DNA from 3 places in the Dechloromonas sp. ARDL1 genome. Region 1 is predicted to be linked to each of the others. Evidence: predicted binding sites of a transcription regulator. Region 1 holds the regulator's gene; each other region holds the start of a gene.
The links. Region 1 encodes sigma-54, which starts transcription at its own class of promoters, with help from an activator protein. Its sites were predicted from a motif close to TGGCACGCTTNCTGCTNA; they were not measured.
Positions count from the first base shown of each region.

Region 2: the regulator sigma-54 is predicted to act here: its motif matches at 1,849-1,866, upstream of AB6Q56_RS12560 (pilin).
Region 3: the regulator sigma-54 is predicted to act here: its motif matches at 1,773-1,790, upstream of AB6Q56_RS16305 (PEP-CTERM sorting domain-containing protein).

Region 1 covers NZ_CP168939.1:3,890,927-3,895,115, forward strand. Annotated here, with positions in the region: gene recA (recombinase RecA) at 1-205, shown strand, start outside; gene recX (recombination regulator RecX) at 198-629, shown strand; gene lptB (LPS export ABC transporter ATP-binding protein) at 626-1,360, shown strand; gene AB6Q56_RS19250 (RNA polymerase factor sigma-54) at 1,385-2,842, shown strand; gene hpf (ribosome hibernation-promoting factor, HPF/YfiA family) at 2,858-3,181, shown strand; gene ptsN (PTS IIA-like nitrogen regulatory protein PtsN) at 3,230-3,676, shown strand; gene hprK (HPr(Ser) kinase/phosphatase) at 3,686-4,189, shown strand, end outside.
Region 2 covers NZ_CP168939.1:2,565,036-2,569,224, forward strand. Annotated here, with positions in the region: gene AB6Q56_RS12555 (Wzy polymerase domain-containing protein) at 1-1,270, opposite strand, end outside; gene AB6Q56_RS12560 (pilin) at 1,337-1,801, opposite strand; gene AB6Q56_RS12565 (3',5'-cyclic-nucleotide phosphodiesterase) at 2,101-2,868, opposite strand; gene AB6Q56_RS12570 (FHA domain-containing protein) at 3,048-3,752, opposite strand; gene AB6Q56_RS12575 (Stp1/IreP family PP2C-type Ser/Thr phosphatase) at 3,768-4,189, opposite strand, start outside.
Region 3 covers NZ_CP168939.1:3,269,383-3,273,571, reverse strand. Annotated here, with positions in the region: gene AB6Q56_RS16315 (hypothetical protein) at 1-282, shown strand, start outside; gene AB6Q56_RS16310 (YMGG-like glycine zipper-containing protein) at 285-833, shown strand; gene AB6Q56_RS16305 (PEP-CTERM sorting domain-containing protein) at 953-1,708, opposite strand; gene lipA (lipoyl synthase) at 2,512-3,486, opposite strand; gene lipB (lipoyl(octanoyl) transferase LipB) at 3,479-4,039, opposite strand; gene AB6Q56_RS16290 (HP0495 family protein) at 4,098-4,189, opposite strand, start outside.

The DNA.
Region 1 (4,189 bases):
CGTCGAAATGGGCGTCGCCCACAAGTTGGTCGACAAATCAGGTGCCTGGTACGCCTACAAGGGCGAGAAAATCGGCCAGGGCAAGGACAATGCCCGCGAATTCCTAAAGGCCAACCCGGAAATCGCCGCCGAAATCGAAGCCGGCATCCGCGAGGCCGCCAGCACCACCGTGATCAAGCCGACCAAAGCCAAGGCCGATGCCTGACCTGCGCGTGCGGGCCCTGCAACTACTCACCCGGCGCGATTACAGCCGGGCCGAGTTGAAGACCAAGCTCGCATCGCATGCCGAATCCGAGGAAGAACTCGACGCCGTGCTCGACACCCTGCAAAGCGAACGCCTGCTGTCCGATACCCGCTATGCCGCCCAGCGCGTCGTGGCGCGCGCCGGGCGTTACGGCAATGCGCGGCTGAAGCAGGAATTACGGCAGAAAGGCGTTGCTGACGAAGAAATCGCTGCCGCGCTTCCGGAGGGGGGCGATGAAACCGAACGCTGCCGCAGCGTCTGGCAGCGCAAGTTCAGGGAATTGCCGCAATCGCCGGAAGAGCGTGCCAAACAGCAGCGTTTCCTGCAATATCGCGGTTTTTCCAGCGAAGCCATCCGCCGCGTCCTGCGCGGTCTCGAGCAATGACCACGTCTGCCGCCAAACTGACCGCCAACAACCTGAAGAAGCGCTACAAGGCGAGGACCGTCGTCGAGGACGTTTCCTTCGAGGTCAAGTCGGGCGAGGTGGTCGGCCTGCTCGGTCCGAACGGCGCAGGCAAGACCACCTGTTTCTACATGATCGTCGGCCTGGTCGCGGCCGATGGCGGTGAAGTCCATATCGACGACAACCGCCTGACGCACCAGCCGATGCACAGCCGGGCGCGCCTCGGACTGTCGTATCTGCCGCAGGAAGCCTCGGTCTTCCGCAAGCTCAACGTCGAGGAAAACATCCGCGCCGTCCTCGAACTGCAGAAGCTGCCCGAAGCCGAACTGAACGACCGCCTGGAAGGCCTGCTCAAGGAGTTGCATGTCGACCACGTGCGCCACGTCAATGCGGCCGCCCTCTCCGGTGGTGAGCGGCGCCGCGTCGAAATCGCCCGGGCGCTGGCCACCAGCCCGCGCTTCATCCTGCTTGACGAACCGTTCGCCGGGGTCGATCCAATCGCCGTGCTGGAAATCCAGAAGATCATCCGCTTCCTGAAGGAGCGCGGCATTGGTGTGCTGATCACCGACCACAACGTCCGTGAGACCCTCGGCATCTGCGATCACGCCTACATCATCAATGCCGGTAATGTACTTGCTGCTGGACGGCCAGCTGAAATCGTGGAGAATGAAAGCGTGCGCAAGGTATATCTCGGCGAGCACTTCAAGCTCTGACCGAGCCGCACCAGACCCCAACCGATGAAGCCGGCACTCCAACTCAAACTATCCCAGCATCTGGCGCTGACCCCGCAGTTGCAGCAGTCGATCAAGCTGCTGCAGTTGTCGACCATCGAGATGCAGCAGGAAATCGAGCGCTACCTGCTCGAAAATCCCATGCTGGAACGCGAGGACGAGGGGCCGGAGTCGTTCGCCAACGCCCAGCAGTTTGATTCCCCGCGCAACGAGGAGTCGCGCAGCGAGAGCAGTGAAGAGCGCGAGCCGCGCGAGGACCGCGAAACCGAACCGCCGAGTTCGCCTTCCGAGGTCGATGACGACCGCTGGGCTTCCGATGCTGGCACTTTTACCGGAGCCGGCCGCGACGAAGACGATGACAGCGACAGCCAGGATATTCATGCTGCCAACGTCAGCCTGCGCGAGCATCTTGGCTGGCAACTCGGGATGACCCAGCTGAATGAGCGCGACCGCAGTCTGGTTCGCTTCCTGATCGAAGCGCTCGACGACGACGGCTACCTCTCGGCGTCCCTGCAGGAGCTGTGGGAAACCCTGCCGCCGGAATACGAGATCGAGCTCGAAGAGCTCGAAATCGCGCTGCGTCACATCCAGAACTTCGACCCGACCGGAATCGGTGCGCGCAATCTGCAGGAATGCTTGCGCCTGCAACTGAAGGCCTTGCCGGACGAGTACGATCGCAACGTGGCGCTGGTCATCGTCGAGAAACACCTTGAATTGCTGGCGGCCCGCGATTTCGCCAAGTTGCGTCGAGTCACCGGCTATGACGACGAGGATCTGAAGGCCGCCCAATCCCTGATCACCAGCCTGAACCCGCGTCCGGCTGCTGGCTATGCTCAGGTCGAGGCACGCTACATCACGCCTGACGTGATTGTGAAAAAGCTCAAGGGCAAGTGGACGGCCTACATCAACCCGGACGCCTATCCCCGTCTGCGCATCAACCGTTTGTATGCCGAGATTCTCGCCAAGCAGCGGCGCGGCAACGGCAACATGTCCACCCAGTTGCAGGAGGCTCGTTGGCTGATCAAGAACGTCCAGCAGCGCTTCGATACCATCCATCGCGTCACGCAGGCCATTGTCGACCGCCAGCGCCAGTTCTTCGAGCATGGCGAAGTCGCCATGCGGCCACTGGTCCTGCGTGAAATCGCCGACATCCTCGGCCTGCACGAATCGACGGTGTCGCGCGTGACCAGCCAGAAATACATGGCCACGCCGCGCGGCATTTTCGAACTGAAATACTTCTTCGGCAGCCATGTCGCCACCGATACCGGTGGGGCTTGTTCTGCCACGGCCATCCGGGCCTTGATCAAGCAATTGATCGGAGCCGAGGAAGGCAAGAAGCCCTTGTCGGATAGCCAATTATCCGAAATACTAGGCCAGCAGGGAATCGTAGTTGCCCGACGTACGGTAGCCAAATACCGCGAGTCGCTCAACATCCCACCGGTCAATTTACGCAAGACCCTGTAGAGAGAGGAGAAAAAAGTGAATCTGCAGATCAGTGGTCATCACATCGAAGTAACCCCCGCACTGCGCGAATACGTGGAAAACAAGCTGGATCCCGTGGTCCGTCACTTCGATAAAGTGACCGGCGTCAACGTGGTGCTGTCTGTCGAAAAGCTGAAGCAGAAGGCTGAAGTCACCGTGCACGTTCCGGGCAAGGACATGCATGTCGAAGAGTCCGGCGACGATCTCTATGCCGCCATCGATTCGATGTTCGACAAGCTTGACCGACAGGTCCAGAAGCACAAGCAAAAGGTCCAGGATCACCATCGCGGTGAAAAGCCCGGGCTGCATGCCGCCGAATAAGCGCCCAATGGCCGCAGCGTAAGCTGCGGCTTTGTTTTATCCACTCTTATGAACCCTCTCAACAATCTACTGAGTGCCGATCAGGTGCTGCTGAATCTCGAAGCCAGCAGCAAGAAACGCGTTTTCGAACAAGCCGGCATCCTGTTCGAAACCCGTCTGGGTCTGGCCCGCTCGACCATTTTTGACAGCCTGTTTGCCCGTGAAAAACTCGGTTCCACCGGTTTGGGTCAAGGCGTCGCCATTCCGCATGGGCGCATCAAGGGCCTCAAGCAGGCTGCCGGCGCATTCATGCGCCTGACAACACCGGTGCCCTTCGACTCTCCGGACGGCAGGCCGGTCGACCTGTTGTTTGTCCTGCTCGTTCCCGAGCAGGCGACCGAGCAGCACCTCCAGATCCTCTCGGAACTGGCCCAGCGTTTTTCGGACCGGGGATTCCGGGAGAAGCTGCAGACGGCCGCCGATTCGACCGCGGTTTTAGCGCTATTTCAGTCCTGAGTTCCAGTCGTGCGTCACGTCAGTCTGGTTCAGCTATACAAGGATAATCGGGAAAAGTTGCTGCTGAACTGGCATATTGGTCAGAACGCAGACCGTCGCATCGAAATCAAGGGCTCCAACAGCTACGGGGCCGATTTGGTTGGTCATATCAACATCATTCACCCAGAGCGTGTGCAGGTGCTTGGCCTGGCCGAGTATGACTGGGCGATGCACATTGGCGAGCGGCGTTTCGGCCAGATGTTTGTCGACCTGCTCAGTGCTCAGCCGCCAGCCGTCATTGTCGCCGATGGCCTGACGCCGCCGTCCCAAGTGGTGGAAACCTGTACCCAGACAGGTACGCCGTTGATCAACTCGCCCAAGCCCTGCTCGGCAGTCATCGACCTGCTGCGTATCTATCTATCGGCCCGCCTCGCCGACACCGTCAGCCTCCATGGCGTCTTCATGGATGTCCTGGGGATGGGCGTACTGATTACCGGCGATTCGGGGGTCGGCAAGTCGGAACTGGCACTCGAA
Region 2 (4,189 bases), 1.3 Mb from region 1:
ACAGCAAGATGCTCGTCGACACTAGAGCCACGCCAATACCAATCACCCGAGGCTTTGTGTACCCAAGTTTCCCTCCTGATGAGTACGACTCTAGAACGCCAACACAAATACCAAACGGAACCAAAAAAAACGCATAGGACAGCGGGAACTCTAGATGAGCATGCATCAACAGCAACAAAATCACGCCCCCCGCAAACAGCGCCTCAGCCGAGTGCAAATTTGCGTACTGCCGAATGCACCACCAAAACGCAAATGCAACTACTGCGCCGCCAACAATGACCCCATTCCAAACAAGCAAGTCAAGCACAATATTGTGGGCGTATTCGGTCAGCGGCGTATATGGAAATGACGCCGCCACGGCATGCTGAGCAACGCTCACCTGCCCCCACCCCCAGCCCAAAAGGGGTTTCTCTAATACTGCTGATAGCAGGAGACGCCATATGTCTAAACGAGCATCTGAAGAAATCTGAGAGATTCTCTCCAATGACCCTACTGTTCTGACCTGCAACAAATCTGATAGCGATGGCCAGAACAACCACGTTCCAAACAGCATCATCACAAATAGGGGAAGGAGCACAAACCTGTCACTTATCGGCAGCACCCTTCGCCCGCGAAACCAGAGAAACAACAAGAAAACGCCACCGACAAGTAGCCCCATCCGGGAGCGGGTTGCCGCAACCCCGGAAAACAGCACAAAGCCAATCAGGATGGCAGTTGGCAGCGAATACAAGCGCTGCTGTCGAAAGTAAACAGTACCTCCTACCCCCATCAACAACAACGAAGCCAGAAGGTTGGGCTGGGCCAAGTTGGCATAAGGCCTCGCCTCTGATGGAAAGCTCACCGCCAACCAGCCGATCATCTCTACCGACAACCACTGCCCCAAGGCTAGGAAGGCTGACAGAACAGCCCCAGCAAGTATGGTCGCTGCGATGATTATTACCAAGTGTCTACGTGGCAGGGCAGAACTAATAGTGATCACAAAGGCCAACCCCAGCAGGTACAACGACGTCAGTACGGCATCCCCCCCAAAAAAGACAATCCCCCCATAAAATTGGGCCAAGGGTACAACCGCCAGCATCACCAACAGTTGTGCCGTAGCCGGAACATGAACGACAGTACGTTCCTGCATCCGGGCTAGATAAAGAGCAAGAACCGGCAAGCAAAGCCAAGCCAGCCATTCGTTTCTGAAAACGACCCATGGCAGATAGTGATTTGGTTCCAGCCACGCTGCCAGCAACAAGAAAGAAAGTAGTAATCCCGAATAATGCATAGCAGCGAGCACCCAAAAAGGAAAAGGCTGCCATGGCAGCCTTTTCTTGAAACACTTCAGAGAAGCTTATTTACAGGAACCAGGTAGGTACTTTGCCGGCATATTGCCAGATGCACATCTGAAGCCAGCAACCTGAATACCAGGCGTCCAAGACAGCGCGGCATTGTTAACATCCAATGGTGTCAGCTTTACAGTAGTGCCTCGAACGGTCGTCGGCAAATCGGTAGCGTTGGAAACCGTCACGGTAATCACACCATTGTCATTTGTTGCCACAGAACCGACGTACTTGGAGCTTTGCGAGGCTGTTTCACACCCCCAGTTGCCAGCACCGGGAGTAGAAGCCGATGTAGACGACTGATACACTTCGGCCACCGTGGTACGGCACTGGCTGGTCGCCAGAATCACCTCGGCTAACTTGGCCTTGACGGTGTAATCCTGATAGGCGGGCAGTGCAACAGCCGCCAGAATACCGATGATGGCCACCACGATCATCAGTTCGATAAGAGTGAAACCCTGCTGAACGCTTTTCATGTGATTCTCCTTTAGGTTGAAGGCGGGAAAAACCGCTTTAGGCATGTAATACAGATTCCGTGCCAACCTGCAAAAGAACAGATACAACAGCGACAAAAACAAAAAATCAAATTACATTCAACAACTTAAAACAAAATTCGTACAAGAATCGGCATTATCACACGAACAAAGACCGCCCGAAATGACAATTTTTGGCACATAAACCAGACCAAATACGGCACAAACATCTCGCTTTTGGCCAACAATACCAAAACGATGCGCCCCAATATCACACGGCCCAAAGCATCTCCGGCAAGCAATCAGAATTCGAACACCTGATTGTTCTGCAGCATCTCTGGACTGAAATCGACTAGACTATTCTTTATTTCCAGCATCGTCCGCTCTATGTCGCCGGGCTTCAGATGCGTGATGAACAGATCACAAGGTCGGTCAAGGCGACGCAATTCTTCCGCCAAAAACCTTGGGCACATGTGCTTGGAGAGTTTAGCCAGTCCGCACTCTTGGTTGGAGAAAGCGCACTCAACAAGCAGGTAGCGTAGATTAGATATATCGGTCACAACCTGCCAAAAGGCCTCGGAAGGTCCCATATCTCCTGAAAAAACCAGACTACCCTTACCGGAATCAAGATGGTAACCGACAGCCGAAACGGTATGGTTAACTGGAAGTGCAGCCACTTTCCGATCACCAAGGCATATGGTGGAACCTACTTCGATAGGCACGAAGCGCACAAAAGGTTGCTCGGCGTTGGGCAGGCAGGTGAAATCTGGCCAGATCGCCCAGTTGAAGATATGCTGCTGCAAGACCTCGATGACTTCCGCCAAGGCATAGACAAGGAGTGGCCGCTCTCGCCGTGCGGCAACTGCATCGATCAGCAGCGGCAGAGCCAGCATATGATCAAGATGGGCATGCGTCAGAAAAACATGGTCGATTGCCGCCAGCTCGGCGAGAGACAGTTCGGCGACGCCAGTTCCGGCATCGATCAGGATATCGTGGTCGACCAGAAACGAGGTGGTCCGCAAATGCCGGCCGCCGATACCGCCGCTACAGCCGAGTACGCGCAGCTTCATGCCCGGGATACCTGAGTTTTTCTGCCATGTTCCGATCAGTCCAAGCGGTGCCAGCCTCACGCCAACACCCAGTGTCAAAACCGGATTCTAGTCTTCGACTACCGGACAGCCCAGCCAGCGGTGTGAAATAACTCACACTAGCGACAAATGAAAATTTGTCATTTTGAGCCTGGGTGGGGTCATCCCTTCAGGAAAAATTCCATTTTGATACCGGCGATTTCAATCACGTCATGGTCGCCCAACGGGTAGGCCTGCGCATCGAGGCTCCTGCCGTTGACGACGGGGAATTGCCGTCCCTCGACATGGGTAATGAAGAAGCCGTGCGGCCGCTTGGCGATGACGGCGACTTGCAAGCCCGGCTTGCCGAGCGTGGTCAGGGTTTTGGTCAGTTCCAACTCCTTGCCGGCGTTGGGGCCGTTGAGTAACTGGATCGCTGCGCCAGGCGCGGGAGCCGGCGGCTTGGGCACGGAGGCGAGGCCGACGCTCGAGCGCGTGATCGTATCGCCGGGCTCCAGTTGCAGCTCAGAGGGCATCTTCAGTTGCCCGGAACGGATCGCGGCATTCCGCTCGAAATCGCTCGCCGCCGCACCGGCCTGCAAGTCGGCCAGGTATTTGAGCTTGTATTTGCCCAGTTCGATGATGTCGTTGTTGCGCAGGAAATGCTTCTTGATCGGCTGGCCGTTCACCAGGGTTCCATTGGTGCTGTTGAGATCTTCAAGGAAGGAGTCCGCCAGGATGGTCACAACCACAGCGTGATCGCCGGAAATGGCAAGATTGTCGATCTGGATATCGTTATGCGGCTTGCGCCCGATACTCAACCGCTCCTTGTTGAGCTGGATTTCCTTGAGTACCAATCCATCCATCGACAGGATCAGTTTTGCCATCTCTCTTTCCTCATCTCACTTCAATAGGTCGCGCACGCGCTGCCACCAGTTTCGGGGCGCCGCGAAGTCGTCCCGCACCTTGATCAGGATAACCGAAACATTATCCCGGCCACCGTTATCGTTTGCCAACTGCACCAGATGATCGGCCGCCAGCTGCAAATTTCCACCTAACGTTCGCAGGGCGAGAGCGATGTCATCGTCTTCAACCATATCATTCAGGCCGTCGGAACACAGCAAGACGATGTCGCCCTTTCTGACATCAAAGCCACCGATCTCGACATCGACGACGGGATCAACCCCGAGCGCCCTGGTCACCAGATTTTTGTTGCCGGAGTGACGAGCCTCTTCGAGGGTAATCATGCCACTATCCAGCTGTTCCTGTAAAAGCGAGTGATCGTGCGTCAACAGCGCAAATTCCTCGCCACGCAAGCGATATA
Region 3 (4,189 bases), 620 kb from region 1:
GGAGCTTCCATCGGAGGGCCGGTTTGGGGCCCGGCCTGGGGTGGAGGTTGGGGGCCGACGTGGGGGCCTGCCTGGTATCCGCCACCTTATTACTATCCGCCGCAAGTTGTTGTGGTGCCCGCGCCGCAACCGCCGGTCTATATTGAACAGGCCGAACCGGCCGCGCAGCCGGTTCAGGCTCAGCAGTACTGGTATTACTGCAAGAGCGGCAAGGGTTATTACCCTTACGTCAAAGAGTGTCCTGAAGGTTGGCAGAAGGTTCTGCCGCAACCGGAGAAATAAGCATGTCCCAATTTGTTCGCTTGCCCCGCTGGATGTTGCTCGGCCCGGTTTTGCTCTTGGGCGCCTGTACCGTTATGCCGACCGGCCCAAGCGTCATGGTCCTGCCCGGTACCGGGCAGCCGTTTGATCGCTTCCGTGGCGACGATGTGGAGTGCAGGCAGTATGCGCATTACCAGATCGGCGGCAAGACGGCCGGCGATGCCGCGAAGGAGTCGGCCATGACCAGCGCTGCGGTAGGTACTGCGGTTGGTGCGCTCGCTGGTGCAGCTATTGGCGGCAACAGCAAGGGCGCTGCCATAGGAGCCGGGGCCGGTTTGTTGATGGGAAGCGCGACGGGTACGGATGCATCGCGTGCTTCGACGTTGGGTACGCAGCGCCAGTATGACAATGCTTACATTCAATGTATGTATGCCAAGGGGCACCGCGTTCCCGTGCCGGCCAACATGAGCTATTCGTCACCGGTTCGTTCGTCGGTGCAGAATCAGCCGCAAGACCCTGCTATTCCGCCGCCGCCCCCAGGAGCGCCGCCCCCACCGCCAGTGACACGCTGAGTTCTTCTTGGGCTGTCTTTCTTGAGCAATTGAAAATAAGCTCCCGAAAGAAGGACGAAAGGGTGGAAATGAAAACGGCGGCTCGAAGCCGCCGTTTTTATGTTGCGATTGGCTTACTCTCAGGCCGATTTGCGACGACGCGAGAAGCCAACACCCAGGAGTCCAACACCTACCAGAGCCAGAGAAACCGGCTCCGGAACTTGCAGGCTACCTTGCCGTAGCGAAGCGTAGTGGATGGTGCCGCCCATGTTCAGGACTTCGCCCCAGCCGTCACCCCAGAACGTCACTTTGGAGAAAGTGGCAACGTCATCGAAAGCGGCGACGAAAACACCCGCACCACGGTTGGTGAGAAAACCGTCACCAAAAACGGTAGAGTGGCCAACACGGATCGGAGCATTGCTATCGAAGGAGATATACAGGTCGGATACTTGGCAGCAGGTAGCCCAATCGCCCACTTCGAAACCGATGGCGTTCACCGATTTACCCTTGGCGCCAAAATCAAGGACCAGGCCGCTACCCTTGGATGACGATCCGTCGCCGGTGCCGTGACCCGTACCTGTACCTGAGGGGTCAATGCTGACCATGTAGCCAGAGGTTTGGCGGCTGGGGGAGGAGTTGCTGAGCGTGTAAATGCTTGACGACATGCTCGCATTGTTGGCGCGATAGACCGTGTAGTCGCCGCGATCAACGACAGTGCCGCTCAGTCGGGTGCTCCATACGTCATGCGTTGCGGTGCTGCCGGCGTTGCTTACCGTGGTGTTGAAATTGGCTAAGCCGCCGTCGAAGTCGTTATAGACGGTGGCAATGGTTGCGTTGGCGGAACCGGCGGCAACGGCAAGCGAGAGTAGTGCGAAAGCTTTCTTCAAGTTAGTCATGTCATTTTCCCCTGATTAAGTGCATTTCATGGCGAAACTCAAATCAATTCGAGTTTTCGCATGGAAAGCATGAGTCGTGCCAGAAATTTATTTCGTGTATTTTGTTTAATAAATCAATGTGTTGTGTGATTTCGAAAGACTGCTTTGGGGGGGCTGGAAGGGGAGTGTAAGAAATTTCGACAGTGCGCCTGCCGGAATTTCCTTGGAAATGTCGTTTGCGCCATTCTTGTCGCCAAAAAACAGGGGAGCTTCAGCCAGATGGCATGTCGGGGGGCGGGTTGCGGGCTGGCCGCGGTTTATGTGTTGACTAGGGCTTCTGGTTGTTTCAGCTGGATTTGAGCCCGGGCGAGATTATTGGAGCGGCGCCGGGTTGGGAGGGGCAAGGTAGGGCAATTTTGCAAGTATTGGCTACTTTTTGGCGATGCTTCTCTGTCAGAGTCGCCGTTGCCCGGTGAGAAGACTAGCAATCGGGGGGGGGCGGAAGTTTGCGAGGGCGTCCGTCAGTTAGTGATCGGTCGCCGGTTGTCGGTATATCGCAGCGAGTGTTTGTGCTGTCAATGTCGCGACTTCCAGGGGGGCGATCATTTGGCAAGAGGCTGTACGTCTCAGGGAGCTGCCTGAAAGCTTTGTGGCGGAGTGTTGGAAGCAGAGATGGCTACGATGTTGCTTATTCTTAGCTAATACCCTCTGTTAGGGCAGAAGGCGACTTTTTATGTCTATTCTGCCCTTTCGAGGTTTATCGCTGGAAAAGGTTGCTGCGAAAGTAGTGCAGGGCTTTGTTCGGTAGCTTTTGTCGCTGCGATTTACAAGGCGATTCCCGCACTATGTGCCTGCTGGTCAGCCCAGTAGCTGGAGCGCACCATGGGTGCGCAGGCGGCGCCGGAGAAGCCCATCTTCATCGCTTCTTCCTCGAACATCTTGAAGGTGTCGGGATGGACGTAGCGGCTGACTGGCAGATGGTGGCCGGAAGGGGCGAGGTACTGGCCGATGGTCAACATCTCGACGTCGTTGGCGCGCAGGTCACGCATCACTTCGAGGATTTCCTCATCGGTTTCGCCGAGGCCGACCATCAGGCCGGACTTGGTCTTGACGTCCGGATAGCGTGCCTTGAATTGCTTCATCAGCGCCAACGAGTGGGCGTAGTCGGCGCCCGGGCGGGCCTGTTTGTAGAGGCGGGGCACGGTTTCCATGTTGTGATTCAGCACGTCGGGGAGCGACTGGCCGAGGATGTCGATAGCGAGATCCATGCGGCCGCGGAAGTCGGGAACCAGCGTCTCGATGGTGGTCTTGGGTGAGGCCTCGCGCACGGCACGGACGACATCGACGAAATGCTGGGCACCTCCGTCGCGCAGGTCGTCGCGGTCGACGCTGGTGATCACGACGTACTGCAGTTTGAGCAGGGAGACCGAGTTGGCCAGTTCAGCCGGCTCGTTCGAATTGGGTGGCAGGGGCTGGCCGTGGCCAACATCACAGAACGGGCAGCGGCGGGTGCAGATGTCGCCGAGGATCATGAAGGTCGCCGTGCCGCGGCCGAAGCATTCGCCGATGTTCGGGCAGGCGGCTTCCTCGCAGACGGTATGCAGCTTCTTCTCGCGCAGCATGGACTTGATTTCGCCGAAACGTCCCGCGCTGTTGCCAGCCTTGACACGAATCCATTCCGGCTTGCGCAACGGCTGGTCGACGGGAACGATCTTGATGGGGATGCGGGCGGTCTTCAGTTCGCCTTTTTGCTTGACGCCTTTTTGCTTGGTTGCGCCTTCCGGTTTGGGTTCAGCCATGTTGTCTGTCCAATTGCTGCAGCAAGTGCTGCGATAGGTGCTCGCCGGCCTCTGTTACGGAAAGCGGAATGTTCAGGTTCTTGGTTTGTGTAACTTTCAGCCCGGCATAACCGCAGGGGTTGATCGCATCGAACGGGGAGAGATCCATGTCCACGTTGAGTGAAACCCCATGATACGAGCAGCCGTTGCGGATGCGTAGCCCGAGGGCTGCAATTTTTGCTTCGCCGACGTAGACGCCGGGGGCTCCGTCGCGCCGTTCGGCGCCAACACCATAGTCGGCGAGCAGGTCGATGACGGCTTGCTCGATGGCGGTGACCAGTTCGCGCACCTTGATTTTCAGGCGCGCCAGGTCGAGCAACAGATAGATGACCACTTGGCCGGGGCCGTGATAGGTGACCTGTCCGCCGCGGTCGATCTTGACCAGCGGAATGCCGACGTCGCGCAGGATGTGCTCCGGCTTGCCGGCCTGGCCGAGGGTGTAGACCGGCGGATGTTCGACGATCCAGAGCTCGTCGGTTGTTTCGGCTGTCCGATTGGCCGTGAAATCCTGCATGGCCTGGAAGGTGGGTTCGTAGTCGACCCGGCCCAGGCGTTTGACGACAAGATTCACGTTACAGAACGACTTTCACTAGCGGATGGGATGTCAGTTCCATGTACAGCGCGTCGAGCTGTGGCTTGGAGGTGGCGACAACCGTACAGGTCA